3 regions of the Mesorhizobium sp. Ca11 genome follow, and region 3 is predicted to be linked to each of the others. Evidence: predicted binding sites of a transcription regulator. Region 3 holds the regulator's gene; each other region holds the start of a gene.

Region 1 (9,928 bases), on a different contig from region 3:
GAGGCATTGATCGAGCGCAAGGGCTATGGCGAGACGGTCGATCTCGATGCCGCCTATAAGAGGGGCAGGCTGGTCTCGCCGATCAACCATCCGGACCCGGCGCATCTGCACCTCACCGGCACGGGGCTGACGCATCTCGGTTCCGCGGCGACGCGCGATTCCATGCACAAGAAGCTCAGCGAGGGCGGCGAGGCGGAACTCACCGATTCCATGAAGATGTTCCGCATGGGCCTCGAAGGCGGCAAGCCGGCCAAGGGACAGGTCGGCGTGCAGCCGGAATGGTTCTACAAGGGCAACGGCACGATGGCGGTGGCCCCCGGCGCGCCGCTGATGTCGCCGGCCTTCGCGCAGGATGGCGGCGAGGAGCCGGAGATCGCCGGCATCTATGTCATCGGCGATGACGGCGCGCCGTTCCGCGTCGGCTTCACGCTGTCGAACGAGTTCTCCGACCACGTCACCGAACGGGTGAACTATCTGTTCCTCGCCCATTCCAAGCTGCGCAACGCTTCGTTTGGCCCCGAAATCCTGATCGGCGAGCTGCCCGCCGATATCCGTGGCGCATCGCGCATCTGGCGCGACGGCAAGCTGCTCTGGGAAAAGCCGTTCCTGTCGGGCGAAGCGAACATGTCGCACACCATCGCCAATCTCGAGCACCACCATTTCAAATATTCGGCCTTCCGCCAGCCGGGTGACGTGCATGTGCATATGTTCGGCACCGCGACGCTCTCCTTCGCCGATGGCATCAGGACCGAGGCCGGCGATATGTTCGAGATCGAGGCGCCGGATTTCGGCCTGCCGCTGCGCAATCCGCTGGAGATCGAGAAGCCGGTCAAGGTGGCGGTAAAGGCGCTGTAGCGCCGATCTCCCGGTGGCTGGCAGGCCAGAGGGGCGCGAAGGAAGCTGCCTCTTCCACTTCGTCATTCTAGGGCGGAGCAAGGAGCGAAGCGACGCGCGCAGACCCTAGAATGACTGCCGTGACATTGGGCGTAGACTGCTGCCGTCCAGAATAACCGTTGGCGCAGCGCCAGCTAAGATCGCAACATGACAGGCTATGTTTACATGACCGCGAGCCAGAAGGTGGCACGCTATTTCGGTGTCGCCAATGACCTTACCCACCGCATGCCCGGGCACAAGACCGGCCAAGGCTCCAGAAGATCATCCTGAATGGTTCGAGTTCTCTCGCGGAATTGGCTGGTGAGCGTTCGGCACCGTGGCGGCGCTCAGGCGTCACGGCATGGATTCTAGGGTCTGCGCGCGTCGCTTCGCTCCTTGCTCCGCCCTAGAATGACGAAGAACAGATGGGACGGCGCGTCCCCTTCCGGACATCTCCCCACTTGGACCTCACCGCGCTGCCCGAAAATGCTTGGAGAGCTTCAGGCCCTGCGCCTGATAGTTCGAGCCGAGTTCGGTGCCGTAAAGCGCCTGCGGGCGTTTCAGCATATGCTCGTAGACGAGACGGCCGACGATCTGGCCGTGGTCGAGGATAAAAGGCACCTCGTGGCTGCGCACTTCAAGCACCGCGCGGCTACCGCTGCCGCCGGCGGCGGAGTGGCCGAAGCCCGGATCGAAGAAGCCGGCATAATGGACGCGGAACTCGCCGACCAGCGGATCGAAGGGTGTCATCTCGGCGGCATAGAGCGGCGGCACGTGCACAGCTTCTCGGCTGACCAAGATATAGAATTCGTCCGGATCGAGCACCAGTTCGCCGGCGCCGCTCTTGTAGATCGGCTCCCAGAAATCGACGACATCCTGGGCGGCGCGCTTGTCGACGTCGACCAGTCCGGTGTGGTGCTTGCCGCGGTAGCCGACAAGGCCGTCCTTGTCGCCGTCGAGATCGATGGAGAGCGCGATGCCGCCGCCTGAAATATTGGGCGGCTCGGTGGCGACCAGCATCTCGGCGCGGTGAAGGTCGCGCAGCTCATTCTCCGAGAGCACCGCGTTGCCGGTGCGGAAGCGGATCTGCGACAGCCGCGAGCCGGCGCGCACGACGATCGGGAAGGTGCGCGGGCTGACCTCGAGATAGAGCGGCCCGCGGTAGCCGGCGGCAATCTTGTCGAACTCATGGCCGCGATCGGTCATGACGCGCGTGAAGATGTCGAGACGGCCGGTCGAGCTCTTCGGATTGGCCGAGGCCGACACGCTCGAAGGCAGCGCCAGGCTCTCGAGCAGCGGCACGATATAGACGCAGCCGGTTTCCAGCACCGCGCCCTCTGCAAGGCTGATCTCGTGCAGCTTCAGCCGCTCGAGCTTGTCGACGACCCGATGATCCGGACCCGGCAGGAACGAGGCACGCACGCGAAACGCCTTGTCGCCGAGCCTTAGATCGAGGCTGGCCGGCTGGATCTGGTCGGCGTCCAGCGCGCGCGGCGACTTCAGCGCCTTCGCCTCGAACAGCGCTGCGATGTCCTGATCCGGAAGAATGCCTGTTTGCCGCAAAGGCTGGCTCCGTTCACAAGGCCGGGCGAGGATCTAAGCAGACTCTTGCCGCCGGGCTGGTACAAACCTCTTAATGAAGCCGGCAATTGACGCAAGCGCGGCGCGGGTCTAAAGGGTCGTTATCCCGTGGTGATTTGGCCGGTCGGCTTGCAGCCACGTTAAACAAGTCGCTAAAGGACCGTCGAGCCGCAAGGCTATATGGACCGGTTGCGACTTCGCGGCCGGTTTTTTTGTGTCTGAAAGCAGGGCTATGAGCACCAAGAAGCGCAACTGGAAACCTCAGACGGCACTCGTGCATGGCGGAACGTTGCGTTCCGGTTTCGGCGAGACATCCGAGGCGATGTATCTCACCCAAGGCTATGTCTACGAGACGGCGCAAGCGGCGGAAGCCCGCTTCAAGGGCGAAGAGCCGGGCTTCATCTATTCGCGCTACGCCAACCCGACCGTCGACATGTTCGAAAAGCGCATGTGCGCGCTGGAAGGCGCCGAGGACGCCCGCGCCACCGCTTCCGGCATGGCCGCAGTAACCGCCGCGCTGCTCTGCAGCGCCAAGGCCGGAGATCATATCGTCGCGGCGCGCGCCCTGTTCGGCTCCTGCCGCTGGGTGGTCGAGACGCTGGCGCCGCGCTACGGCATCCAGGCGACGCTGGTCGACGGAACCGACATCGCCAATTGGGAAAAGGCGGTAAGGCCGAACACCAAGCTGTTCTTCCTGGAAAGCCCGACCAACCCGACGCTGGAGGTGGTCGACATCGCCGCCGTCGCCAGGCTCGCCAATTCGATCGGCGCCAGGCTGATCGTCGACAATGTCTTCGCCACGCCGCTGCAGCAGAAGCCCTTGCTGCTCGGCGCCCATATCGTCGTCTATTCGGCGACCAAGCATATAGACGGCCAGGGCCGCTGCCTGGGCGGCGTCATCCTGTCTGACAAGAAGTGGATCGACGAGAACCTGCACGACTATTTCCGCCACACCGGCCCGAGCCTGTCGCCCTTCAACGCCTGGACGCTGCTCAAAGGCCTGGAGACGCTGCCGCTACGCGTGCGCCAGCAGACGGAGAGCGCCGGCAAGATCGCCGATTTCCTGGCCGAGCGGCCGGAGATCGCCCGCGTCATCTATCCGGGCCGCGCCGATCATCCGCAAGCGGATATCGTCCAGAAGCAGATGTCGGGAGGCTCGACGCTGATCTGCCTCGACGTCAAAGGCGGCAAGCAGGCGGCCTTTGCCTTCCAGAACGCGCTCGACATCGTGCTGATCTCGAACAATCTCGGTGACGCCAAGAGCCTGATCACCCATCCGGCGACGACGACGCACAAGAACCTGAGCGACGAGGCCCGCGCCGAGCTCGGCATCGGGCCAGGCACGCTGAGGCTCTCCGTTGGCCTGGAGGACAGCGACGATCTGCTGGAAGACGTGGAACAGGCGCTGAAGGCAGCAAAATAGAAGGCTGAGAACGCCGCGGCCCGAGCCTTCCAGAGCCGCAATTCCGGACGGAAAACCGTTTCACACTTTTCCTGGAATTGCTCTAGGCGAGCTCCTCCAGCTCGGTCATCGCCTTGGTGCGGATGATCATGGCGTTGCCGCGCCATTCGACGGCGCCGCCGAACCAGGCGCGCGCCCAGATGGCCGGCAACAGGGCATCGCGCACGATCATCGCGATGATGCTGCGCGGCGACAAATACCAGCCCTTCGCAAAGGCCAGCAGCCATTCCGGCAGGTAGGCGATCGCCAGCACGCCCAAGGCCGTCGTGGGCAGGCTGACGCCGGCGCTTGCCGCTGCAATCAGCGCCAGCAGCAGCGGCACCGCAGCGCCAGTCAGGATCTCCGGCGCGAAGAACAGTGGGAAGGTAACCCGCCGCAGCCGCGCCCAGCGCGTCTGGCGCGACCAGATCTCGGCGAGCCTGCGCTGGCCGAGCGGCTGCTCGAACGGCGAGGCGACGAGGTTGACGTTGAGCCCCAGGCCGTTGACCAGCTTGGTGGCCGCCGCGTCCTCGGCGATCTCGGCGGCCAAAGCCTGGATGCCGCCATTGGCATCGAGCATCGGCTTGTTCCACAGCATGCTCTTGCCCTGGGCGAAGCCAAGGCCAAGCGCCTCGCCGGCATACTGCCAGCGCGCCTGCAGCGTGTTGAGGAAGGCGCATTCGACTTCGGCCCAAAACCCGTCCGGCCGCGAGCCGATCGGCGTCGAGCAGACGAGGCCGGTATCCGGCCGCCATGCCGCCATCAGGTGCTGGACATAGTCTCTCGGCATCAGCACGTTGGAATCGGCGAGGATCACCCAATCGTGCCGCGCCGCCTGCCAGCCCTTGACGCAGTTGTTGAGCTTGGGATTGGCGCTGACCCGATCGTCGCCGATCAGCAGCCGCGCGGGAATTTTGGGGTGGCGTGCGATGGCCGCATCGATCAGCTTGACCACCGGGTCTTCGGCATGCGCGACGCAGAAGATCAGCTCATAGCGCGGCCAATCGAGAGAGAAGGCGCGCTGCAAGGTCTCCGGCGTGAACGGCTCGACGCCACGCGACGGCACGATGATGGAGACCGGCGGCCGCGCGCTGGAGGGCGGCGCGATGACATGCCGCCGCTTCAGCCGCGACGAGGCGAGCAGGATGCTGGCGAGATTGAAGGAAAGAAGCGCTGACGAAGCCAGGCCGGCTGCGATAGTCAGTTCCATCGAGATCTGGTCACCCCCGATAGAGAGTTTCACCGTTTCACGCAAACGGCGACCCACTCCATCTCCTTGTTTTCACGCAATTCCGGACGGAAGGCTACGGCGAAGGCGCCGAGCCTAACCGCTCGCGCCTTCCTGGAATTGCTTTAGGCCGCACGCGGCCGTTTCAACTGTTACAGAGCGCCCGAGTCGCCCGGCACGGTTTGTGCACACCAACATTGTGATGTGTCACCTAAATGACATTGTTTTTCGGCACCTGCACTTACAAGGCTGGCAGGATGGTCGACGCTGCGTCTATCAAGAGCGGAGCGTGACATATTTTCCGCGGCGGCAACCGGAGTGGCCCATGTATCGCGCAGTGACGCGCAACATCGAAGTGCTGGTCAGGCCCTTCTATCTGGAGGACCGCTCCGATCCGTCCGAGAACCGCTATGTCTGGGGCTATCAGGTGACGATCGACAACCGCTCCGACGAGTTCGTGCAGCTTGTGTCGCGCTACTGGCACATCACCGACGGCCAGGGCCGGGTCGAGGAGGTGCGCGGCGCCGGCGTCGTCGGCGACCAGCCGGAACTCAATCCCGGCGACAGTTACCAGTACACCTCGGGCTGCCCGCTCTCGACGCCGTCAGGCATCATGGTCGGCCACTACACGATGCGCAACGGCCGCGGCGAGACGTTCGATATCGCCATTCCGGCTTTCTCGCTCGATATGCCGGGGACAAGGCGCACGGTAAATTAGACGTCGGCGACAGCCTCTTTCTCCCCGTTTCACGGGGAGAAGGAAGAGGGCTCACTTCGCGAATTCAGCCGGGTCGAAGTCGTATTGGGTCGAGCAGAACTCGCAGGCGACATGGATGCCGCCCTCCTCGGTCGATTCCTTGATCTCCTCAGCCGAAAAGCCTTCGAGAATGCCGCGGATCTTGTCGCGCGAGCAGGAGCACTGGTCGGCGACAGGGACGCCGCGGAAAACGCGCACGCCATGTTCGTGGAACAACCGGTAGAGCAACCGCTCGGCGCCCACTGTCGGGTCGATCAACTCGGTCGGCTCGATCGTGCCGAGCAGCGCCAGCAACTCCTGCCAGGAATTGTCGGCCGGCTGGTCCGCAACGTCACGCGGATCGCCGTCGCCGCCGGAAATATCGGGAACGCGCATGCGCTCCGGCGATTGCGGCAGGAATTGCGCCAGGATGCCGCCGGCGCGCCATTGCTCGCGCGCGCCGGCCGGACCGGGCGTGACCAGCTTGGCGACCGACATCTTAATATCGGTCGGGATCTGCTCCGACTGCCGGAAATAGGTGCGCGCGGCGTCCTCGAGCGAGGTGCCGTCGAGCTGGACGATGCCCTGGTAGCGCTGCGTATGCGCGCCCTGGTCGATCGTCAAGGCCAAGACGCCGTCACCGAGCAGCGTCTGCTGCGAGGTCTCGCCGGCGGCGGTCAGCGCCTGCAGCCGGTCGGCATCGAAGCGCGCATAGGCGCGCAGCGCATGCGGCGTGGTGAAATCGGCCACCAGCATGTCGACCGGACCGTCGGTGCGGGTCTGCAGGATGAACTTGCCTTCGAACTTCAGCGAAGTGCCGAGCAGCACGGTGAGCACGCAGGCTTCCGCCAGCAGGCGGGCGACCGGCTCAGGATAATCGTGGCGGCTCAAAATGGCGTCGAGCATCGGCCCGAGCTGCACGGTGCGGCCGCGCACATCGAGCGGCGCGACCTCATAAGGCACGACATGATCGTCGCCGGCGAAGCCGAATTCACCGAGTTGGGGTTTATGCTCAGCCAAGGTCTGGGTTTCCAACATGACAATACTCCGGGGCGCAGCCATGCCGCCCGGTGAGCCGCATGCGTCGAAGCGCGTTCGATTTACGTGATGGCCCGCAAATAGGCATCACATGTCCCCAGATCAAGTTGAGCCCGATCGGGCCGGAAGCGGTCAGGTCCAGCCCTTCTCACGCGCCCAGACACCAGGCCAGCACCGCCTTCTGGGCGTGCAGCCGGTTCTCGGCCTCGTCGAAGACCACCGAATGCGGCCCGTCGATCACCTCGTCGGTGACCTCCTCGCCGCGATGCGCCGGCAGGCAGTGCATGAACAATGCATCGGGCTTGGCTTTTGCCATCAGCGACGCATTGACCTGATAGGGCAGGAAGACGTTGTGGCCGCGGGCGCGATGCTCCTGGCCCATGGAGACCCAGCTGTCGGTGACGACGCAGTCGGCCTGGTCGACGGCTTCCTCGGCGGACCTGGAAAACCGGACCTTGCCGCCATTGGCTTTCGACCAGTCGACATATTTCTCGAAAGGCTCGCTGCCTTCCGGCACCGCGACATTGAGGTTGAAGCTAAACCGCGCCGAGGCCTCCAGGAGCGAATGCAGCACATTGTTGCCGTCGCCGGTCCAGGCGAAGGTCTTGCCGGACACCGGACCGCGATGCTCCTCAAAGGTCATGATGTCGGCCATGAGCTGGCAGGGATGCGTGTCGTCGGTCAACCCGTTGATCACCGGAACGGTGGCGTTCTCGGTGAGCTCCAGCAGCCGGTCGTGCGAGGTGGTGCGGATCATGATGGCGTCGACATAGCGCGACAGCACTTTCGCCGTGTCGGCGATCGTCTCCGAACGGCCGAGCTGCATCTCGGTGCCGGTCAACATGATGGTCTCGCCGCCGAGCTGGCGCATGCCGACATCGAAGGACACGCGCGTGCGCGTCGACGGCTTGTCGAAGATCATGGCCAGCACCTTGCCATCGAGCGGTTTTGAATGCTCACCCGCCTTGAGCCTGGTCTTTCGCGCCACCGCATCGTCCAGCATGATGCGCAGGTCGCCCGCGGAAACGGCGGACAGATCGGTGAAGTGGCGAACACTCATCGGCAGGTTCCAGAAATTATTTGGCGGCTTCGGCGGCAATCGCGTCGGTCAGGCGCTTGGCGCCGCCGCGAATGCGCTCCAGCGCCTCGCCGATCTCCTCGTCGGTGACGGTGAGCGGCGGCAGGAGGCGGATGACGTTGTCGCCCGCCGGCACGGCAAGCAGGTGCTGATCGCGCAGCGCCATGTTCACCTTGGCATTGGGCATGGCGCATTTCAGGCCGAGCATAAGGCCGGTTCCCCTGATGCCCTCGATGACGTCGGGGAATTCATCGGCCACCGCCGCAAGGCCCTGCTTCAGAAGCAGCGCCTTGCGCTGCACGTCCTCGAGGAAGCCGTCGGCCAGCACCACGTCGAGCACGGCGTTGCCGACGGCCATCGCCAGCGGATTGCCGCCGAAGGTGGTGCCGTGCACGCCGGCCGTCATGCCGGTCGCCGCCTCGTCGGTGGCAAGGCAGGCACCCATCGGAAAGCCGCCGCCGATGCCCTTGGCGATCGCCATCAGATCGGGCGTGACGCCTGACCATTCATGCGCGAACAGCTTGCCGGTGCGGCCGATGCCGCACTGGACCTCGTCGAAGATCAAAAGCAGGCCGTGCTTGTCGCAGAGTTGCCGCAGCCGCTTCAGCGATTGCGTCGGCACCGGGCGTATGCCGCCCTCGCCTTGCACCGGCTCGATCAGGATCGCCGCGGTCTCCGGCGTGATCGCCTTTTCAGCGGCGTCGATGTCGTCGAAAGCCACCTGGTCGAAACCCTCGACCTTCGGGCCGAAGCCTTCGAGGTATTTGTACTGGCCGCCGGCGGCGATCGTCGCCAGCGTGCGGCCGTGAAAGGCACCCTCGAAGGTGATAATGCGGAAGCGCTCGGGATGGCCCTTGACGAATTGATAGCGCCTGGCCGTCTTGATGGCGCATTCCAGTGCCTCGGCACCGGAATTGGTGAAGAACACCTTGTCTGCAAAGGTCGCCTCAGTCAGCCGCTCGCCCAGCCGGCGCTGTTCCGGGATCTCATAGAGGTTGGAGACGTGCCACAGCTTGGCGGCCTGCCCGGTGAGCGCCGCGACCAGATGCGGATGGCCGTGGCCCAGCGAATTCACCGCGATGCCGCCGGCGAAGTCGAGATATCGCTCGCCCTTGTCGGTGACCAGCCAGGTCCCCTCCCCACGGTCGAACGCCAGGGGTGCGCGGGCAAAGGTCTCGTAAAGCGCCGAACCGCTCATTATATGCGTCTCCGGAACCGGAAATCAAAAAAGCCGCCAATGCGGCGGCCTTTGCGGCTTATCATGTTTTTCGGCCATGAAGTCAACGAAAACGTCACGCAGAAGCGCGTGGCAAGCCCCTGACGCCACGCCGGTTCATAAGTAGGCCGGCAAGTTGGGGAAAACCGAAAAAACCGAATCGTGTTGCCCTGGGGACTCTTGTCACCGAGTCAGCGCATAAGGTATTTGTAGTCGAGAAATAACTAGATTTCGTGCGGCGGACCTAATCACCCGGTATATGTGGTGTTGTTTGCCCGGCGAGAGCCGGGGGCGGGAAAGGATTCTGACTGCCGTACGCCTCAGCAGGAGCGCGGTCTCATGAACTGGACTGACGAGCGGGTCGAACTTCTCAGGAAATTGTGGTCGGAGGGTCTGAGCGCCAGCCAGATCGCCGCACAGCTCGGCGGGGTGAGCCGCAACGCCGTCATCGGCAAGGTGCATCGCCTGAAGCTGTCGGGCCGCGGCCGCGCAACGGCCGCTCCGGCGCGCCAGAAGAAGGCGACGCAAGGCGCCTCGATGCAGAAATCGGTGACCCGCGCCGCAAGTGCCACGCGTCACGTGACCACCACCATCGGCGCCACCGCGCTGCAGGTGCAGTTCGACGCCGAGCCGGTCGCGCGCCACTATATCCGGCCGGTCGAGAACGTGGTCGTGCCGATCTCGCGGCATCTGCAGCTCGTCGAGCTGACCGAACGCACCTGCAAATGGCCGAACGG
Region 2 (9,928 bases), on a different contig from region 3:
TTAAACGGGACTTCAACGCCGTTTTCACGACCATCGATACCATCCTGTTGAGCCGCAAGATGGCTGAGGAAGGCTATCTGACCCATTGGGGCAACGCGGCGAGGAAATATCCGAAGGACCGCTTCTTTGCCTTCGCCCAGCGCATCGTCGAGGCCGAAAAGGTGGTGGCGAGCGATAAGCTCGGGGCCTCGCGCTGGGAACGAACGCGCGTCGTAAGCGGCGACTTGCCGCGTGAGGTCAACGCGCTGAAGCAAGGCGAGGGCGGCGACATCGCCGTGTTCGGCGGCGCCGGCTTCGCCTCGGCGCTGATCGCCGCCGACCTTGTCGACGAGTTCCAGCTCTTCATCAATCCGGCCGTTCTGGGCAGTGGCCGCCGCATCTTCGACAAGGGCGGCTTTGGCAGGCTGAGGCTCCTCGGCTCCAAGCCCTATGCCTGCGGCATGGTGGTGAGCCGCTATGCGCCGGCGAGGTGAGAAGGCAATCGATGGGAGATCGCTCTGCCTGAATCAATCTGGCAGCGCGGCTTCCTAACTACCTGTCTGGCCATGCCTTTCCCGGATGGCTTGGCAACCGCCCCCGCTGACCAGCCGCAGCTGCACGCCTGGCGTGATGGACCGCTGCCAAGCGGCGCGGCCGTTGCCCACGGCGGCAAACCAGCGGGCTTCGCACGATGTCAGGCCGATAAGCACCCGGCCGGCATATTCGGCCGGCGCGCCATTGGCCGCATCGAACACCGTCCAGCTGCTGCCAGGCGGCTCCTGCACCGGGACGAACCTCATCGGAGACTCCATCTGTGAAGAGATGGGCAATATAGCAGGCGCGACTTGGCGTTCCTATGACGTGGTTCACATTGGCACACATTTACGGTGGATAGCACCGCTGCGGCTGCAAGCCACCAATCTCCTTGGCCGCTTTTCCTACTGCCCGGCCTGGTCGGCGTCGGTCAGCGTGCCGAGGAAGGCGACGATGTCGTCGATCTCGGCATCGGTCAGCGCCGGCTTGTCGCCGGGCTTTTTGCCGTTGAAGGGCGGGTCTGTGTTGAGGTTTCCCCAGTAAGCCTTTGGCAGATCGTCGAATTTGTCGACCGTGCCGTCGGTCTTCTTCGGATACCAGCGCCCGGGATCCGTATCGCGGCTGGCGTAGAAGGCGACCGCGTCGCGCAGCGTGTGGAAATAGCCGTTGTGGAAGAAGCTTTTCCGCAAGGCAACGTTGCGCAGCGTCGGCGTCTTGAACAGGCCGCAATATTCGACGCGGTCCTTGAGATCGGTGCGCAGCGGACCGCACAGGCCGAGGTCGACATAATTGGGATCGGCATTGGCGGGGATCGCCGGGTTGCGCGGCACGGCAATCGCGATCAGGCCGTAATCAGTGAATTGCGGCGGCTCGCCGTCATTGGCCGGTTCGCTGAGATGACAGCTCGCGCAATTGCCCTTCGCTGCGTCCTCGAACAGCATGCGGCCGCGCAATTCCTGCGCGGAAAGTTGCGCCTTGCCGGCAAGGAAAGCGTCGTAGCGGCTGGAATAGGGATAGAAATCGGCGCTGCTCTGCTCGAAGGTGCCGAGCGCTTCCACAGCGGCGTCGAAGGCGTCTTGCGGATGGTCGAAGACATCGGCGCCGAAGGCCGCCTTGAAGGCGCCGGCATAAGGCGCGTTGCGCAGGCTGGCGACCACTTGGGCCGCGTCCTTGTTGCCCATCTCGAAGGACGACAGCAGCGGGATTCTTGCCTGGTCCTTGCCGTGGTCGGCGCGGCCGTCCCAGGTCAGGCCCCCGGTCGGGCCATTGTCGACGCTTTCGTCGCCTTCGTCCTCGGAGTCGTAGAAATGCTCGGTGAAGGCGGGCGCCGCCTGCAGGTAGCGCAGCGACGGCACGGCGCGAACGCCTGGCTGGTCAAGATTGGCTCCGCCCATTTCGACCGGCGCCGCCGAGGGCGGCCCGAAAGCATGGTTGGGATCGTGGCAGGATGAGCAGGCCTGCTTGCCCGAGGCCGAGAGCGACGGGTCGAAGAACATCTGTCGCCCCAGCGCCGTCAGCGCCTCGGCGCGGGCGAAGGCTTCCTGGCGCGTCATCGGGCCGGGATGGACACCGGATGGCTCCTCGGTGTTGGCGGGCGCGGTGGAGGCCACGATCATGGCCGCTGCAATGGCGATCGCGTGATTTTTCCGACGTCCCATCGTCTTCGGCGATATCCCTGATTTCTTCGCCCGGTTTCTTTGGCGGCGTAAGGATCGAGTGCAACGGATTGATGACCGGTCTTCCCGCTCACGAAACCGTGTTCGGCCGGGGCCGAACTGTCACAAAGGTGACAAGGCGTCGAAGTAGCTGGGCATTGATGCAGTTGCGTTCCTGCATTGCCGTCCTCCAGCCATTCCCAAGCCACGAGGCATTTTCCAATGATCCGGTCCTTTCTCTCCCTTTGCCTCGCCTCCACGGCGCTGGCATCGCTCTCTGCCGCTGCCCAAGCGGCGCCTGCCGGTTACGACAAGATCGACACCGTCGTCGTCATCTACGCCGAGAACCGCAGCTTCGATAACCTTTATGGCGGCTTCCCCGCCGCCAACGGCCTGGTCAACGTTTCGCCCGACCAGGCGCGCCAGCTCGACCGCGACGGCAAGCCGCTTTCCGAACTGCCGCCGGCCTGGGGCGGACTGACCGGCAAGGGCGTCACGCCGGCGGTGACGGAGGCGCAGAGCGCGCATCTGCCCAATGCGACATTCGCCATCGACGATCCCAAGGGCTTCAACGAGAATACCGGCGTCATCACCCATGATCTGTGGCATCGTTTCTATCAGGAGCAGATGCAGATCGACGGCGGCCGGAACGACAAGTTCGTCGCCTGGGCCGATTCCGGCGCGCTGGTGATGGGCCACTATGACGGCTCGATTCTGCCGATGTGGGCGATCGCCAAAAAATACGTGCTGGCGGACAATTTCTTCCAGGGCGCCTTCGGCGGCTCCTTCCTCAACCATTTCATGCTGGTCTGCGCCTGCGTGCCTTACTATCCAAATGCCGACACCAGCCCGGTGAAGGCCCAGATTGCCGTCGTCGAGCCGGATGGCGTGACGCTGAAACCGGCCGACAATTCGCCGCCCTCGGCGCTGGGCGGCGTGCCGAAATTCGCCAATGACGGCGCCATCACGCCCGACTTCTACGCCGTCAACACCATGCAGCCGCCTTACCAGCCAAGCGCCAACAAGCCGGCCGAGGGTGGCGACAGGGCGCTGGCCGATCCGGCGCAGCCGACCACGCTGCCGCCGCAGCACGAGATCACCATCGGCGATCTGCTGTCGCTCAAGGGCATTTCCTGGGCGTGGTATTCGGGCGCCTGGCAGGCGGCGCTCGACGGCAAGAACGCGACGCCCGTGCCGAACTTCCAGTTCCACCACCAGCCCTTCAACTATTTCGCGGCCTATGCGCCGGGCACGGCCGCGCGGGCCGAGCACATCAAGGATGGCGGGCTCGGCGGCACCGAGTTCATCAAGGCGATCGACGACGGCAAGCTGCCGGCAGTCTCTTTCTACAAGCCGCAGGGCAACCTCAACGAGCATGCCGGCTATGCCGACGTGACCTCCGGCGACCAGCATCTGGCCGACCTCGTCGCGCATCTGGAGAAGAGCCCGCAATGGGCGCATATGCTGGTGGTCGTCACCTATGACGAGAATGGCGGCTTCTGGGATCATGTCGCGCCGCCCAAGGCCGATCGCTGGGGCCCGGGCAACCGCATCCCGGCCTTCATCATCTCGCCCTATGCGAAGATGGGGATGGTCGATCACACGCAGTACGACACGACCTCGATCCTGCGTTTCATCACCGCCCGCTACGACCTGCCTGTGCTGCCCGGCATCGTCGCCCGCGACAAGGCGCTGCGCAACCACGACCAACCGCCGATGGGCGATCTGACGGCAGCGCTCGATCTGACGAAGTAGCCTCTCAGAACCCGGGTTCCTCGCCCCCGCCAGAGCCGGGGGAGAGGTGTCCGCAAAGTGGACGGCGAGGGGGCTTCGCAGGGCGCTCCCCCTCTCCGTCTCGGCTTCGCCGAGCCACCTCTCCCCCATTTCATGGAGGCGAGGAAACGCCAATCGCGCAAGGCCTGCCTCGGCGATTGCCTCAGTGAATTCCCGTCCGCTATCAATGGCCTCCAAACTGGAGGCGACACGATGGCAGACTTGAAAATCAGGACCCGCAACGTCGGCGCGCTTGCCGTCCTGCCGCCGGGCGGCCTGCCAGCGGTCACCACCCCGACCGGTGGCACGGTCGATGTGGTCACGCAGGTCAGCGCGCCCGGCTTCAGCCCGCTCGACCTGCTCCATGCCTCTTTGGCCGCCTGCATGGTGCTCAGCGCCCGCATCGCCGCCACCCGCCTCGGCGTCGCCGACCGGCTCGGCGAGGTGAGGGCGGATGTCAGCGGCGAGAAGGCGAAGGACGAGCCCTCGCGGGTCGAGGCATTCATCGTCAAACTGGAGATCACCGGCGACCTTGATGCCGCAATGAAAGAACGGATCCTGGCGGACGCGGAAAACATCTGCACCGTCTCCAACACGCTGCGCGGCGCGCCCGCGCTTCGTTCCACGCTGGGGTGAGCGCAATGGCGTATCTTTCGTCGATCGACTACGCGACCGCCTCGGACGACATCCGCGCCGAGCACGACCGCGAGCTCGCGCTGCGCGGCCGCATGACCAACATGAAGCGCATCCTGCTCCACTCGCCGGCCGCCCACCGCATCTACGCCGAATGGTTCACGCTGCGCGACCTTCTCAAGCCCACACTCGACGACCGCGCCATCTGGCTGTTGTCGAAAGCGATGGCCGAGACCATGCGCGCCGAGATTCCCGTGACCTTCTTTCGCCGCGCATTGATCGAGAACGGGCTCGACCCCGAAGCGATCGAACCGACCGCCGACGAGACGCTGCTGATCTCCTTCGGCATGGCAATCGCCGCCGATGCCAATGCCGTCCCGGCAGAAACCTGGGCCGCACTCAAGGCGCGCTACGACGAGACGCTGCTGGTCAACCTCACCGCCTTCGCCGGCATCATGGTGGCGACCTGCGTATTCACCAATGCGGTGAAGGTGGATCTCGATCCGGAGCTGGAGGAGTATCGGAGGCAGTGAGGCGCGACTTCTCCTTCTCCCCCTGTGGGAGAAGGTGGATCGGCGCGTTAGCGCCGAGACGGATGAGGGGTGTTCCAGCTTGGCGATAAGATTGAAATCGCCGCCGCCTCATTCCTTCCAGCACCCCTCATCCGACCTCGCTGCGCGAGGCCACCTTCTCCCACAAGGGGAGAAGGGAAAGCCGGCGCCCACCCCCGCAGGAATCGGGTGGCCGATGCTCATCCTTCGCCCCACTTTGACACCAAGCGAAGGAGCCAACCCATGACCATCCATTCCCTCAACACCAAGCGCGCCAGCCGCTCCGCCGAATCCCGCGTCGCAGCACAAGATTGGCGCGCGCTGGTCTCTGAACTCAACGCCCATGGCTGTGCCGTCATGCCCGGCATGCTGTCGGCGGAAGAATGCGCCGATATCGCCGCGCTCTACCCGCATGAAGAGCATTTCCGCAGCCATGTCGTGATGGCGCGCCACGGCTTCGGCAAGGGCGAATATCGGTATTTCAAATATCCGCTGCCGGACCTGATCGAGGGCCTGCGCACCACGCTCTACCCGCGCCTCGCCACGGTCGCCAATGACTGGAACGAGAAGATGGGTGTTGCCCAGCGCTATCCGGCCGAGCACGCCGCCTTCCTGAAACGCTGCCACGATGAGGGCCAGGTAAAGCCGACGCCGCTTCTGCTGCAATACGGCCCCGGCGATTTCAACTGCCTGCACCAGGATCTCTACGGCGAGCTTGCCTTTCCGCTGCAGGTGGCGATCCTGCTGTCCGAGCCCGGCGAGGATTTCACCGGCGGCGAATTCGTGCTCACCGAGCAGCGCCCGCGCATGCAAAGCCGCGCCGAGGTGGTGCCGCTCAAGCGCGGCGATGCGGTAATCTTCGCCGTGCACAACCGGCCGGTGGAGGGCACGCGAGGTTACTATCGCGTCAACCTGCGCCACGGCGTTAGCCGCCTGCGCTCAGGCGGGCGACATACGCTCGGCATCATCTTCCATGACGCGAGGTGACACTCCCCGAGGCGGCGTTTTTTTCTACGCTCCCGGCCGCCGATAACGGATCGATTTCGCCCTGCCCAGCGCGTCCATCATCTCCTCGACGCTGAGGAGGACGGTGGTCTCGCAGGAGCTGAGCGCCCCTCCGGCACCGATGGCGAGCACGACGGACGCCATCGAAACATTGTCCGGCGCCTCCCACAGGTTCCAGCCGTCGTGTTCGCCGAACGCGTACCAGAACCCGTGCAGCTTTCCGCCCACCGATTCTATGTATGAGCTGGCTGCCTTGCGGCGATCTTCGGGGTTTTCGATCATTCGCGCCCATGTCTCGGGCGTGTAGCTGAAGCGCGTCAGGTACATGGCCATGGTTGACCTCCCTTGCCAGAGCCCATCAAGTGGTTGGCTCCAGCACTAAGCGCTCGATCTGTCGGCGACGCGAATCAATTTTACCTCGGCTGGTCTGCCTCAAAGGGAATACGCCGAGCGCGGCATGCGGCGCTTCTGCCTCTTCCCCTCGTGCCCGCATTCGCGTAATGCCCCGGGCAAATCCCCGCCACGTCAGCGCAGTTTCCCGGACCGTCCCATGATCCGTCTCGAAAATATCGGCAAGCAGAACGGCCGACAGATCGTCTTCATCGAAGCTTCCGCCGCCTTGCAGAAGGGCGAGAAGATCGGGCTTGTCGGCCCGAACGGCGCCGGCAAGACGACCCTGTTTCGCATGATCATTGGCCAGGAGCAGCCCGATGAAGGCCAGGTCTCGGTCGATCGCGGCGTCACCATCGGCTATTTCAGCCAGGATGTCGGCGATATGGGCGGCTTGAGCGCCGTCGCCGAAGTCATGGAAGGCGCCGGGCCGGTCAGCGCGGTCGCCGCCGAAATGCGCGAGCTCGAGCACGCCATGGGCGATCCCGACCGCGCCGACGACATGGATCAGATCATCGAGCGCTACGGCGAGTTGCAGCACCGCTTCGAGGAGCTTGACGGCTATGCGCTGGACGGTCGGGCGCGCGAGGTGTTGGACGGCCTCGGCTTCAGCCAGGAGATGATGGACGGCGACGTCTCAAAACTCTCCGGCGGCTGGAAGATGCGCGTGGCACTCGCCCGCATCCTCCTGATGCGGCCCGACGTCATGCTGCTCGACGAGCCGTCGAACCATCTCGACCTCGAAAGCCTGATCTGGCTGGAGAAATTCCTCAAGGATTATGACGGCGCGCTGCTGATGACCTCGCACGACCGCGAGTTCATGAACCGCATCGTCACCAAGATCATCGAGATCGACGCCGGTGCGCTCACCTCCTATTCCGGCAATTACGAATTCTACCAGGAGCAGCGCGCGCTGGCCGACAAGCAGCTGCAGGCGCAGTTCGAGCGCCAGCAGGCGATGCTGGCCAAGGAGATTGCCTTCATCGAGCGCTTCAAGGCGCGTGCTTCCCATGCGGCCCAGGTGCAGAGCCGGGTGAAGAAGCTCGACAAGATCGACCGTGTCGAACCGCCGAAGCGCCGCCAGACGGTGACTTTCGAATTCCAGCCGGCGCCGCGCTGCGGCGAGGACGTGGCGACGCTGAAGGGCATCCACAAGGCCTATGGCAGCCGCAATATCTATTCGGGCCTCGACTTCCAGATCCGCCGCCGCGAGCGCTGGTGTGTGATGGGCGTCAACGGCGCCGGCAAGTCGACGCTTCTGAAGCTGGTCGCCGGCGCCTCCGAGCCGGACGAAGGCTCCGTCGCGCGCGGCCCGAGCGTCAAGATGGGCTATTTCGCCCAGCACGCCATGGAGCTGCTCGATGGCGAGCGCACCGTCTTCCAGACGCTGGAGGACTCGTTTCCGCAGGCAGGCCAGGCGCCGCTCAGGGCTTTGGCCGGCTGCTTCGGCTTTTCCGGCGACGAGATCGAAAAGAAGTGCCGCGTGCTTTCCGGAGGCGAGAAGGCCCGGCTGGTGATGGCGCTGATGCTGTTCGATCCGCCAAACCTGCTGGTGCTCGACGAGCCGACCAACCATCTCGACATAACCACCAAGCAGATGCTGATCGAGGCGCTGTCGCAATATGAAGGCACGATGCTGTTCGTCTCGCACGACCGCCATTTCCTGGCGGCGCTGTCGAACCGCGTGCTCGAGCTGACGCCCGACGGCGTCCACACCTATGGCGGCGGCTACACCGAATATGTCGCCCGCACCGGCCAGGAGGCGCCGGGACTGAGGGGGTAGGGCGAGACCTTACGCAATTGGCGGCGGCGCATTCCCCCTGTCGGGGCGAGCCCCGGCGCTTACCCCCTCGTCAGCCCGCGATCGATCAGCCGCGCAAGCCGCGCCGAGAACGCCTTGGCGTCGGCCGGCTTGTCGCCGTCGAGCACACGTGCCTCGTCGTAAAGCAGATGCGCGGCGTCTTCCTTGAACGCCTTCTCGTCGTCGCCGAGCTTTGCCAGTGCCGCCACGCGCTCGTGGCGCGGGTTGATCTCGAGGATCGGCTTGGCCGCCTTGTCGAGCCGGCCGGCGGCGTTGAGCAGGCGCTCGAACTGGCGGTCCGGGCCATGCTCCGGCGCGACAAGGCACACGGCGCTTTCGGTCAGCCGGTCGGAGGACTTCACGTCCGAAACCTCCTCGCCAAGCGTCGTCTTCACGAAAGCCAGGAAGGCGGCAATATCCGACGACGTCTCCGCGTCGGGCTTCGCCGCATCTTCGGGCAGCGCGATATCGGCGAGCTCGGCCGCGCCCTGCGTCACGGACTTGAACGGCTTGCCGTCGAATTCCGGCGCCATCGTCACCCAGAAGCTGTCGACGGGATCGGTGAGGAGCAGCACCTCGATGCCGCGTGCGCGAAAACCTTCGAGCTGGGGCGAGGCTTCGAGCCGGGCGCGATCGTCACCGGCCATGAAGAAGATCGCTTTCTGTCCTTCCTTCATCGCTGCGACATAGTCGGCAAGGCTGCGCCAGCCTTCGCCTGAGGTCGTCGAACGGAAGCGGGCAAGCTTCAGCAGCTGCTCGCGTCGCTCGTAATCCTCATAGAGACCTTCCTTGAGGACGACGCCGAAATTTTCCCAGATTTTGGCGTAGGCTTCGGCATCGTTTTCGGCCGTCTTGGCGAGATCGCCGAGAACGCGGTTGGTCACGCCCTTGCGGATCGCTGCGAGCAACGGGCTTTCCTGGATCATCTCGCGCGAGACATTGAGCGGCAGGTCGGCGGAATCGACCAGGCCGCGCACGAAGCGCAGATAGCGCGGCAGCAGATCGGCTTCGTCGGTGATGAAGACGCGCCGCACATAGAGCTTCATGCGGCCCTTGCGGTCCTGGTCAAACAGGTCGAACGGCCGCGATCCCGGCACGAAGGCGAGCACGCTGTATTCCTGCCGGCCCTCGGCGCGGAAATGGATGGTCGAGGCTGGCTCGTCATACTGGCCGGCGATGCTGCGGTAGAAGTCGGTATATTCCTCCGGCTTGATCTCGCTCTTTTGCCGCACCCAAAGCGCCGTGCCGTCGGCAATGTCGCGCGGTTCGGCGCCGGGCTTTTCGACAAATGTGATCGGCACCGGCACATGCCCGGATTGCGACTTCGCCAAGCCCTCGAGCCGATAGGGCGTGGTGTAGGACGAGGCGTCCTCCATCAGATGCAGCACCACCCGCGTGCCGCGCTTGGGTGCTGCCTCGATCGGCGCTGGCGCGATCTCGTAGGTGCCCTTGCCGTCGGACGACCAGCGGAAAGCCTCATTGCTGCCGGCCTGGCGGCTGATGACGTCGACCCGGTCTGCGACCATGAAGGCGGAATAGAAGCCGACGCCGAACTGGCCGATCAGCTGCGTGTCTTCCGCCGCGTTGCCGGCCTCGACGCGCTCCAT
Region 3 (9,928 bases):
GGCTTGCATTGATGACGTCTGGCGCGGTCTCGACGTTCAGACGCACGAAAACCAGGAAGCCCGTGAAGGTCTGCGCCACGCCGGCGCCCTGGCCGAGCTGGACCAAACCGCTCGCATGCTGCCGGTCGTCTGCCATCGCCTTTTCGATCGCTGCGCGCCGTACCGGCTCGGTGAACATATCGAAGCCGATGATCGACTGGTTGGAGGCAGCGAGCGGCTCGAACAGCACGATGGGCGTGCGCCATTGCTGCGTCGTGGCAGGATAGATCGGATGCGCCGACCCATGATCGTGCAGGATGTCGCGTTCCACCGCCGCCTCGTCGCCGGTCTTGGCGAGCCTCAGGAAGCCGATGCCGCGCAGCCCGGCGAAATTGTCGTCGATGTCGAGGGCGGTGAAGAAGGCCTTGAATTCGCCGCGCGAGATGTCGCCGTTGCGGGCATCGAACAGCGCCTGCGTCGAACGCAGCAGCGACAGATGCAGGTCGACGCGGCTCTCGATGCGGTTGAGCGCGTCGTCGGCCGTGCCCTCGAACTTGATCCGCGCCGCCTCCTGCGTCGCGAAATAGGCGAACCCTGCCATGGTCAGGCTGATCAGCGCGACGGCGACAAAGGCAAGGATCGGAAAGAGCTTCTTCAAATCAAGGATGCGGCCCGTGGACGGTCGACGATCTTTATGGGCAAGTCTCGGCGCCAACACAATGGCGCGGTCAAACCATCACCGCGGCTGGTACATCACGCAGCCGTTAATTAGCCGGCTACCAGTTCGACTTCATGCTGCGATCTTCAGCGCCCCCGGGCCCGGAATGGCGCCTGGCGGGCATTTGCCCAAAATGATCATGCCAAGCACCTCGTCTTGGGTAACATCGGTGGTGCGCGCGGTGCCAACCACCTGGCCGTTCTTCATCACGCAGACGCGGTCGGCGAGCTCGAACACGTCGTGGATGTCGTGGCTGATCAGGAAGATGCCGATGCCGTCGGCCTTGAGCTGCTTGACCAGTTCGCCGACCTGCGCCGTCTCTTGCGGGCCGAGCGCCGCAGTCGGCTCGTCCATGATCAGGATACGGGCGTTAAACAGGATCGCGCGCGCGATCGCCACCGACTGCCGCTGTCCGCCCGACAGCTTGATAACCGGCTCCTTGAAGCGCTGGAAACGCGGATTGAGCCGGCCCATCACCTTGCGCGCCTCGGCTTCCATGGCGACGTCGTCGAGCGTGCCCCAACCCGTCATCAGTTCGCGGCCGAGGAAGAGATTGGCTGCGGCATCGACATTGTCGGCCAGCGCCAGCGTCTGATAGATCGTCTCGACGCCATATTTCTTGGCGTCGCGCGGATTGGAGATCGAAGCCTCCTCGCCATTGATGAATATCTGTCCGCTGTCGCGCTTATAGGCGCCGGACAGGATCTTGATCAGCGTCGATTTGCCGGCGCCATTGTGACCGAGCAGCGCCATCACTTCGCCGGGGAAAAGATCGACGGATGCGTCGTCGACGGCGCGGATGCCGCCGAAGGCGATCGAGACGTTGCGCATGTCGACCAGCGGAACGCCGGCGGGAGACGATTTTTCAGCCATGGTCCTTCTCCTGCTATCAGACGCGCTTGCGATAGAGAGTGTCGAGCCACACCGCGACGACCAGCACGGCGCCCACGACGATACTCTGCAGCGGTGAATCGACGCCGAGCAGCACCATGCCGGATTGCAGCGACTGCATCAGCAATGCGCCCAGCATGGCACCGAGCACGGTTCCGGAACCGCCTGCGAGCGACGTGCCGCCGATGACCGCTGCGGCGATGACCAGCAGTTCATCCAGCGTCCCCAGCGCGTTTGTCGAGGAGTTCTGCCTGGCCGACGAGATCGCCGCCGCGATCGTCGCCAGCACGCCCATGATCATGAACACCTTCATGGTGATCCAGCGCGTGTTGATGCCGGCAAGATTGGCGGCTTCCGGATTGCCGCCGATGGCAAAGACGTAGCGGCCGAATCTAGTGCGCTTGGTGACGAAGGTCATGATCAGGCCGACGGCGACCGCCATCAGGACCGGAATGGCGATACCGTGCGCGATGAACAGCCCGCCTTCGGGCACGGTGATGTTGTTGGCGGCGGCGTAGCGGTTCACGATGCCGACCGGCCACGGATAGGAGTTGGCGAGCCACACCGCGCCCAGGATGACCGCGCAGGTAACCGTGGCGAGCAGCGTCTCGGCCCAGACCGGACGCAGGGGGAAGCGGAAGCGCTTGCGCTGCACGCGGCCGTTGAAATGCATGAAGATAACCGCCAGGCAGGCGACGATGCCGACGGCCCAGCTCCATCTGGCGCCGATCGAGCCCGCCGGGCCGCCACCCATCAACTGGAACGTGGCGTCGAGCGGCGCAACGGTCTGGCCGCTGGTGACCCACCAGGCAGCGCCCCGCCATACCAGCAATCCGCCCAGCGTGACGATGAAGGCCGGCACTTCGAGATAGGCGATGACGAAGCCCTGGAAGGCGCCGATGATGAGGCCGAGCGCCAGGCCGATGAGCAACGCCAGAACCCAGATCCAGGGATTTCCCAGTTCAAGCCCGACGAAGCGAACTAGGAAATGCACCTGGGCAAAGCCCATGACCATGCCGATCAGCCCTTCGGCCGACCCGACCGACAGGTCGATGTTGCGCATGACGATGACCAGCACCATGCCGGAGGCCATGATCGCCACGGCCGAAGACTGAACCGACAGGTTCCAGAGATTGCGCGGCGTCAGGAACGTGCGGCTGTCGAAGTCGAGCGGGTTGACGCCAAGCCGCAGGCTGGAAATCACATGCAGCCCGATCCAGATCAGGAGCAGCGCGCCGATCATGCCCAGCATGCGGGTGTCGAGCTCGGTCGCCTTCAGGAACCGGGCAACAGTGCCGAGTTCCGACGCGCGCGCGGTGTCCGCCGGTTGGGTAGACGTCGTGTCGGTCATGATTTCCTCCCACCGGCTTGCCGTCTGGCGCGGATGCCGGAACTCAGCCTAGAAGCTATCCGCCTGAGGCAGAACGGCAAAATCTTTTGAGAAAACGCCACGGCTTTAGAGCAATCCCAGGAAAAGTGCGTAGCGGTTTTCCGTCCGGGATTGCGGCAACAAAGACCAGGAGCGGTTCATTGAACCGCTCCTGGCCGCGGCGCAGGTATTTTTGATCGAACGTCGGCAAGGCTCAGTTGCAGACCTGGACGCTGCCGGCGGGCACGCCCGCGCAGACCTCGTCCTTCTTGATCCAGCCGGCGTCGATGACGACGTTGAGGTTGTCCTTGGTGATCGCGACCGGCGTCAGGAACAGCGACTTGACGGTGTTGCCGCCGGGCGTCGTGAAGTCCTTGGCGCCGGCGATGTCGCCCATCTTCTTGCCGTCGGCGAGCTGCGAGGCGATCTCGGCGGCGTTCTTGCCGAGCTCGCGCGCGTCTTTCCACACCGACACGGTCTGCGTGCCGAGCGCGATGCGGTTGAGCGCCGCGTGGTCGCCGTCCTGGCCCGAGACCGGAACGGTGCCGGCCAGCCCCTGCGCCGTCAGCGCCGCGACGACGCCGCCGGCGGTGCCGTCATTGGCAGCCACGACCGCGTCGACCTTGTTGTCGTTGGCGGTCAGGAACTGCTCCATGTTCTTCTGCGCGTTGGCCGGCAGCCAGCCGTCCGTGTAGGCCTCGCCGACATTCTTGATCTTGCCGCTGTCGATGGCGTCCTTCAGGACTTCCATGGAGCCCGCGAACAGGAAGTCGGCGTTCGGATCGGAGCCCGAGCCCTTGATGAAGACATAGTTGCCTTCCGGCTTGGCCTTGAACACCTCGCGGGCCTGCATGCGCCCGACTTCCTTGTTGTCGAAGGTCAGGTAGAACACGTCCTTGTTCTCAATCAGGCGGTCGTAGCCGACGACCGGGATTCCTTCATCGAGCGCCTTCTGCACCGCCGGGCCGATCGCCGAGGCATCCTGCGCCAGGATGATCAGCGCGTTGGCGCCCTGCGAGATCAGGCTTTCGACGTCGGTCAGCTGCTTGCCCGGATTGGACTGCGCGTCGGCCGAGATATACTTGTCTCCCGCGGCCTCGATGGCGGCCTTCATCGCTGCTTCGTCGGTCTTCCAGCGCTCTTCCTGGAAATTCGACCACGACACGCCGATCACCTTGTCCTTCGCCTCGGCGACGGACGCCAGCGTCAGCGACATGGCAACGCCCGCCAGAATGGCGGCTGCAAATTTCTTCATGATATCCTCCCTGCGCCCGTGCGGCGCGACCCAGACTGGCCCGAAGGCCGGCACAGAGGCTTTTTTTCGAGCCTCAAAAAAATAGTGGTCCAGCACAACAGCGCTGTCAACCGAGATTCTGATGGGTTTTGATGGGCTCAGGCATTTTTTTCGGTATCCGCAATAAATAATGACATGGCCCCTGGCTTCTGCCACAATCCCTAGCGTGTCAGCGACAGGCCATGGCATTATCACAAGGCCGCGATGACTGGGGAGGACGTGCGAAACGATGTCGGTCGGAATCCGCCATGACGATTTGCGCCGGCGCAACCGCGCCATGGTGATTTCGGCGGTACGCCGCGCCGGTCAGCCATCACGGACCGAAATTGCCGCCACCACCGGGCTCAGCCACTCGACCATTTCGGCGATCTCCGCCGACTTGATCCAGGAGGGCATTCTCACCGAAAGCAAGGCCAGCGAGCCGACGGCGTTGAAACGCGGCCGGCCGCAGATCGGCCTGGCGCTGAACCCTGAAGCCGCCGCGGTGCTGACCGTGGTGTTGTCGCTGAACTTCCTGTCGGTCGCCGTGATCGACTATGCCGGCCAAGTTGTTGCCGAGGAGCAGCAGCGCCTGGACACGCTTGTTATGCCCCGCGACGAGCTGATCGGCGAATGTGTGGCGATCGTGCGGCGCCGGCTGCAGGATCCCGACCTCGACATTGGCAGCGTCGCCCGCATCGCCATGGGCATTCAGGGCATCACCGATTCGCATGCGCGCTCCATGCTGTGGTCGCCGATAACGCCGCTGACCGACATTCCTTTCGCCGACATTCTCGAGAAGGAGTTCGGCATCTCCGCCACCATGGAGAACGACTGCAACATGATGGCGGTGGCGCTGCAATGGCGCGACCCGGAGCGCTATCGCGACGACTTCATCGCCATCCTGTTGTCGCACGGCATCGGCATGGGTCTCGTGCTCAAGGGTGCGCTGTTCACCGGGACGCATTCCTCCGGCGGCGAGTTCGGCCACATGATCCACCGCCCGGGCGGGGCGCTTTGCCGCTGCGGCCGCCGCGGCTGCGTCGAGGCCTATGCCGGCAACTATGCGATCTGGCGCAGCGCCATGAAAATGAGCGAGGACGCCGAGCCAGTCGACGTCGGCGACGCCGACATGCGGGCCCTTGCCGCGAAGGCGCGCGAGAGGGACGGCCCCGAACGGGAGGCTTACCGCCGGGCCGGCGAAGCGCTTGGTTTCGGTCTCGGCAGCCTGTTCGCCCTCATCGACCCGGCGCCTGTCGCCATGGTCGGCGTCAGCGCGGCCGCCTTCGACCTAATCGAGCCGGCGCTAAGGGAAGCGATCGCCCAGACGGCCGGCGGCCAGCACTCCGAATCGATCTCCTTCGACACCGAGCCGAACGAGTTGCCGCTGATCCGCGAAGGCTGCGCCATGCGCGCGCTGACCTTCGTCGACCAGGAGATTTTCGCGCCGGGAGGCCAGGCAAGAGTGGGGACGGGAAAGAACGTGGCCTGAGGCAGCCTTGAAGAGGTCCGGGACAGCAGCAGACGCTTGAATTAGCGAAGGGAAGGCCCCGCAGCTTCGTCATTCCAGGGCGGAGCAGGAGCGAAGCTCCGTCGCGGAGACCCTGGAATCCATGCCGCTACCTCACGCGTCGAGCGCAGCGGCACAGAATTCTGGACTGTCGCAACGCATCGACATCACGGAATGGATCCTCGGATCTGCGCTGCGTCGCTGCGCTCCTTGCTCCGCCCGTGGATGACGAAGCACAAGCGTCTCGGCTAACCGCCAATGCACGCGATCCGATGCTGGAGACACAGAACCCGTCAGCGTCTCGGCCCCCTATCCCTAATCTTCCCTGATCGCGTAACCCGCCCCGCGGATGGTGCGGATGACGTCCGGCATGCGGCCATTGTTGACCGCCTTGCGCAGGCGGCCGACATGGACGTCGACGGTGCGTTCGTCGATATAGATCGTCTCGCCCCAGACATTGTCGAGCAGCTGGCTGCGCGAGAACACCCGGCCGGGATGACGCATCATGAATTCCAGCAGCCGGAACTCGGTCGGGCCGAGCCTGATCTCGCTCTTCTTGCGGTAGACGCGGTGCGACTCGCGGTCGAGCACGATGTCGCCGACCTTGAGCACGCTGGACAGCACCTCCGGCTTGGCGCGGCGCAGCAGCGCCTTGACGCGCGCCATGAACTCCGGCGTCGAGAACGGCTTGACCAGATAGTCGTCGGCGCCGGTCGAGAGGCCGCGCACGCGGTCGCTTTCTTCGCCCCGCGCGGTCAGCATGATGATCGGCAGCCGCTCGGTCTCGGGCCGCATCCTGAGGCGCCGGCAGAGCTCGATGCCGGAAACCGCGGGTACCATCCAGTCGAGCACGAGCAGGTCGGGGACGTTTTCCTGAAGGCGGATTTCGGCCTCGTCGCCGCGGGTCACCACTTCGACCTGGTAACCCTCGGATTCGAGATTGTAGCGGAGCAGCACACCAAGCGGCTCCTCGTCCTCCACCACCATGATGCGTGGCGCGATCATTGGCAGATACCCTTCGTCAGGCCGCCGGCGCCGACATTGTCGTCTCGTCCTGCTTGGGACGATTCGCGGGCAATTGCGTGCCGGTCAGCACATAATAGGCGTTCTCGGCGATGTTGGTCACATGGTCGCCGATGCGCTCGAGATTCTTGGCGCAGAACAGAAGATGCGTGCAGGCGGTTATGTTGCGCGGGTCTTCCATCATGTAGGTCAGGAGTTCCCGGAAGACGGATGTGTATTTGACGTCGATGCGCTCGTCGTCGTTGCGAAGCTTGGCCAGCGCCGTGGCGTCGCCCACCGTATATTCCTGGATCACGGCCTGGACCTGGATCAGCACCAGCTGCGCCATGGAATCGATCGAATGCGTGAGGTCGCGCGGCGCGGCGCTGACGCCGACCGAGCCGACGCGCTTGGCGATGTTCTTGGCGAGGTCGCCGATGCGTTCGAGGTCGCCTGCCATGCGGATCGAGCCGACCACGTTGCGCAGGTCGTCGGCCATCGGCTGGCGCTTGGCGATCAGCGTGATGGCGCGGTCGTCGAGCTCGCGCTGGCGCGCGTCCATGATAGCATCGTCGGAAACGACGCGCTGCGCCATGGCATTGTCGGTCTCGAGCAGGGCCTTGGTCGAAGCGCCGACCATGGAGGCGGCGAGATCGCCCATGTCGTTGATGAGCCGGCTGATCTGCCTCAGATCCTCGTCGAAGGAAGCGACGGTATGTTCGGCCATGATGATGTCCTCGTATGAGCTCAGCCGAAGCGGCCGGTGATGTAGTCCTGCGTGCGCTTTTCGCGGGGCGAGGTGAAGATCTTCTCGGTCCGGTCGAACTCCACCAGCTCGCCCAGATACATGAACGCCGTCTGCCGCGACACGCGCGCCGCCTGCTGCATGTTGTGGGTGACGATGACGATCGTGTAGTCGGCCTGCAGCTCGTCGATCAGTTCCTCGATCTTGGCGGTCGACAGCGGATCGAGCGCCGAGGCCGGCTCGTCGAGCAGGATGACCTCGGGCTTCACAGCAACGGTACGGGCGATGCACAGGCGCTGCTGCTGGCCGCCCGAGAGGCTGAGGCCGCTGGCGTTGAGCTTGTCCTTGACCTCGTTCCAGAGTGCTGCGCGCTTCAGCGCCTGCTCGACGCGGCTGTCCATCTCAGCCTTGCTGATCTTCTCATAGAGCCTGACGCCGAAAGCGATGTTCTCGTAGATCGACATCGGGAACGGCGTCGGCTTCTGAAACACCATGCCGATCTTGGTGCGCAGCAGGTTGAGGTCCTGCGAGCGGTCGAGGATGTTCTTGCCGTCGAGCAGCACCTGGCCCTCGGCGCTCTGCTTCGGATAGAGCTCGTAGATGCGGTTGAGCACGCGCAGCAGCGTCGACTTCCCGCAGCCCGACGGGCCGATGAAGGCGGTCACGCTGCGCTCGGGCAGGGACAGGTTGATGTCCTTCAGCGCCTTCGACTGGCCATAGTAGAAATTGAGGTTCTTGACCTCGATCTTGGCCTTCTCGACGGTCGTGTCGGCTGCGTTCAGGTCGGTGGACAACATCGGTTTCATCTGTCCTCTCTGCGTCCGGTTAGGCTGCGGGCGATGATGCTCAGCCCGAGAACCGTCAGGGTGATTATGAGTGCGCCCGTCCAGGCCAGTTGCTGCCATTCCTCGTAGGGGCTGAGAGCGAACTGGAAGATGGTTACCGGCAGGCTGGCCATCGGCGCATTGAGATTGCTCGACCAGAACTGGTTGTTGAGCGCGGTGAAGAGAAGCGGCGCCGTCTCGCCGGAGATGCGGGCGATCGCCAAAAGGATGCCGGTGACGATGCCGGAGAGCGCCGCGCGATAGGCAACCGAGCGGATCACTACCCAGCGCGGTGCTCCGATGGCGGTGCCTGCTTCGCGCAGCGCGTTGGGCACAAGGTTCAGCATGTCCTCGGTGGTGCGCACCACGACGGGGATCACCAGGATCGACAGCGCGACCGCGCCGGCAATCGCCGAGAAGTGCCCCATCGGCCGCACCATCAGCTCGTAGACGAACAGGCCGATGATGATGGAAGGCGCCGACAAGAGGATGTCGTTGATGAAGCGCACCACCGTCGTAAGCTTCGAGAAGCGTCCGTATTCGGCCATGTAGGTGCCGGCCAGCACGCCGATCGGCGTGCCGACGACGATACCGATGATCGTCATGACGATGCTGCCGTAGATGGCATTGAGCAGGCCGCCGGCATCGCCGGGCGGCGGCGTCATTTCCGTGAACACGGAGAGCGACACCCCGGAAAGCCCCTTGTAGAGCAGGGCGCCGAGAATCAGCGCCAGCCAGGCCAGCCCGATGCCCGCCGCGACGACGCACAGCGTCATCATCACGGCATTCTTGCGCTTGCGGCTTTGGTGAAGCGATGCGGCAGTCGACATCGGTCAGGCTCCCGTGCGGCTATCGATGCGCAACAGCATGTAGCGTGCGAGCGCGAGGATGATGAAGGTGATGATGAACAGGATCAGGCCGAGCGATACCAGCGAGGATGTATAGAGGTTGCCGTCGGCTTCGGTGAATTCGTTGGCGATGGTCGCCGAGATCGTCGTGCCCGGCGCAAACAGCGAGGCGCTGATGCGGTGCGCGTTGCCGATGACGAAGGTGACGGCCATCGTCTCGCCGAGCGCGCGGCCCAGGCCGAGCATGACGCCGCCCATGATGCCGATGCGGGTATAGGGGATGGTCACGCGCCGGGTCACTTCCCAGGTCGTGCAGCCGATGCCGTAGGCCGATTCCTTCAGCACCGCCGGCACCGTGTCGAACACGTCCTTGGTGATCGAGGTGATGAAAGGCAGCACCATGATGGCGAGGATCAGCGACGAGGTCAGCAAGCCGATGCCGTAGGGCGGACCGGCAAACAGGCTGGAGAGCCCCGGTATGCCGTGGAAAAGACTGATGATGAAGGGCTGCACAGTCGTCTGCAGGAACGGCGCGAAGACGAACAGGCCCCAGATGCCGTAGATGATCGAGGGAATGCCGGCGAGCAGCTCGACGGCGATGCCAATCGGACGCCTGAGCGGGCGCGGACAAAGCTCGGTCAGGAAGATGGCGATACCGATGCCGATCGGCACGGCGATGAGAATGGCGATGGCCGAAGTGACGATGGTGCCGTAGATGGGCGCGAGCGCGCCGAAGTTCTCGGTGACCGGGTTCCAGGATTCGGTGGTC

The links. The regulator PhoB, encoded in region 3, activates phosphate uptake and scavenging genes when phosphate is short. The targets are predictions, from matches to a motif close to TGTCATNNANCTGTCAT.
Region 1: LB538_RS14275 (ceramide glucosyltransferase) is a predicted target of PhoB. The motif match lies at 5,328-5,344, and genes of this name have one in related genera.
Region 2: LB538_RS16785 (acid phosphatase) is a predicted target of PhoB. The motif match lies at 2,232-2,248, and genes of this name have one in related genera.

What each region holds. Positions count from the first base shown of each region.
Region 1 is NZ_JAIUHU010000007.1:23,828-33,755, reverse strand. Features, by position in the region: gene araD1 (AraD1 family protein) at 1-855, shown strand, start outside; gene LB538_RS29170 (hypothetical protein) at 1,042-1,164, shown strand; gene LB538_RS14285 (2'-deoxycytidine 5'-triphosphate deaminase) at 1,342-2,436, opposite strand; SAM riboswitch at 2,553-2,630, shown strand; gene LB538_RS14280 (O-succinylhomoserine sulfhydrylase) at 2,687-3,877, shown strand; gene LB538_RS14275 (ceramide glucosyltransferase) at 3,960-5,105, opposite strand; gene apaG (Co2+/Mg2+ efflux protein ApaG) at 5,449-5,841, shown strand; gene LB538_RS14265 (Hsp33 family molecular chaperone) at 5,893-6,921, opposite strand; gene argF (ornithine carbamoyltransferase) at 7,046-7,957, opposite strand; gene LB538_RS14255 (aspartate aminotransferase family protein) at 7,974-9,173, opposite strand; gene LB538_RS14250 (GcrA family cell cycle regulator) at 9,531-9,928, shown strand, end outside.
Region 2 is NZ_JAIUHU010000008.1:220,121-230,048, forward strand. Features, by position in the region: gene LB538_RS16770 (dihydrofolate reductase family protein) at 1-473, shown strand, start outside; gene LB538_RS16775 (hypothetical protein) at 528-779, opposite strand; gene LB538_RS16780 (cytochrome-c peroxidase) at 918-2,129, opposite strand; gene LB538_RS16785 (acid phosphatase) at 2,391-3,923, shown strand; gene LB538_RS16790 (OsmC family protein) at 4,155-4,577, shown strand; gene LB538_RS16795 (hypothetical protein) at 4,583-5,107, shown strand; gene LB538_RS16800 (2OG-Fe(II) oxygenase) at 5,369-6,112, shown strand; gene LB538_RS16805 (GYD domain-containing protein) at 6,137-6,463, opposite strand; gene LB538_RS16810 (ABC-F family ATP-binding cassette domain-containing protein) at 6,681-8,303, shown strand; gene htpG (molecular chaperone HtpG) at 8,363-9,928, opposite strand, start outside.
Region 3 is NZ_JAIUHU010000009.1:55,900-65,827, reverse strand. Features, by position in the region: gene LB538_RS17640 (CHASE domain-containing protein) at 1-637, opposite strand, end outside; gene LB538_RS17635 (ATP-binding cassette domain-containing protein) at 770-1,570, opposite strand; gene LB538_RS17630 (sugar ABC transporter permease) at 1,587-2,939, opposite strand; gene xylF (D-xylose ABC transporter substrate-binding protein) at 3,172-4,212, opposite strand; gene LB538_RS17620 (ROK family protein) at 4,481-5,722, shown strand; gene phoB (phosphate regulon transcriptional regulator PhoB) at 6,056-6,745, opposite strand; gene phoU (phosphate signaling complex protein PhoU) at 6,762-7,469, opposite strand; gene pstB (phosphate ABC transporter ATP-binding protein PstB) at 7,490-8,293, opposite strand; gene pstA (phosphate ABC transporter permease PstA) at 8,290-9,141, opposite strand; gene pstC (phosphate ABC transporter permease subunit PstC) at 9,145-9,928, opposite strand, start outside.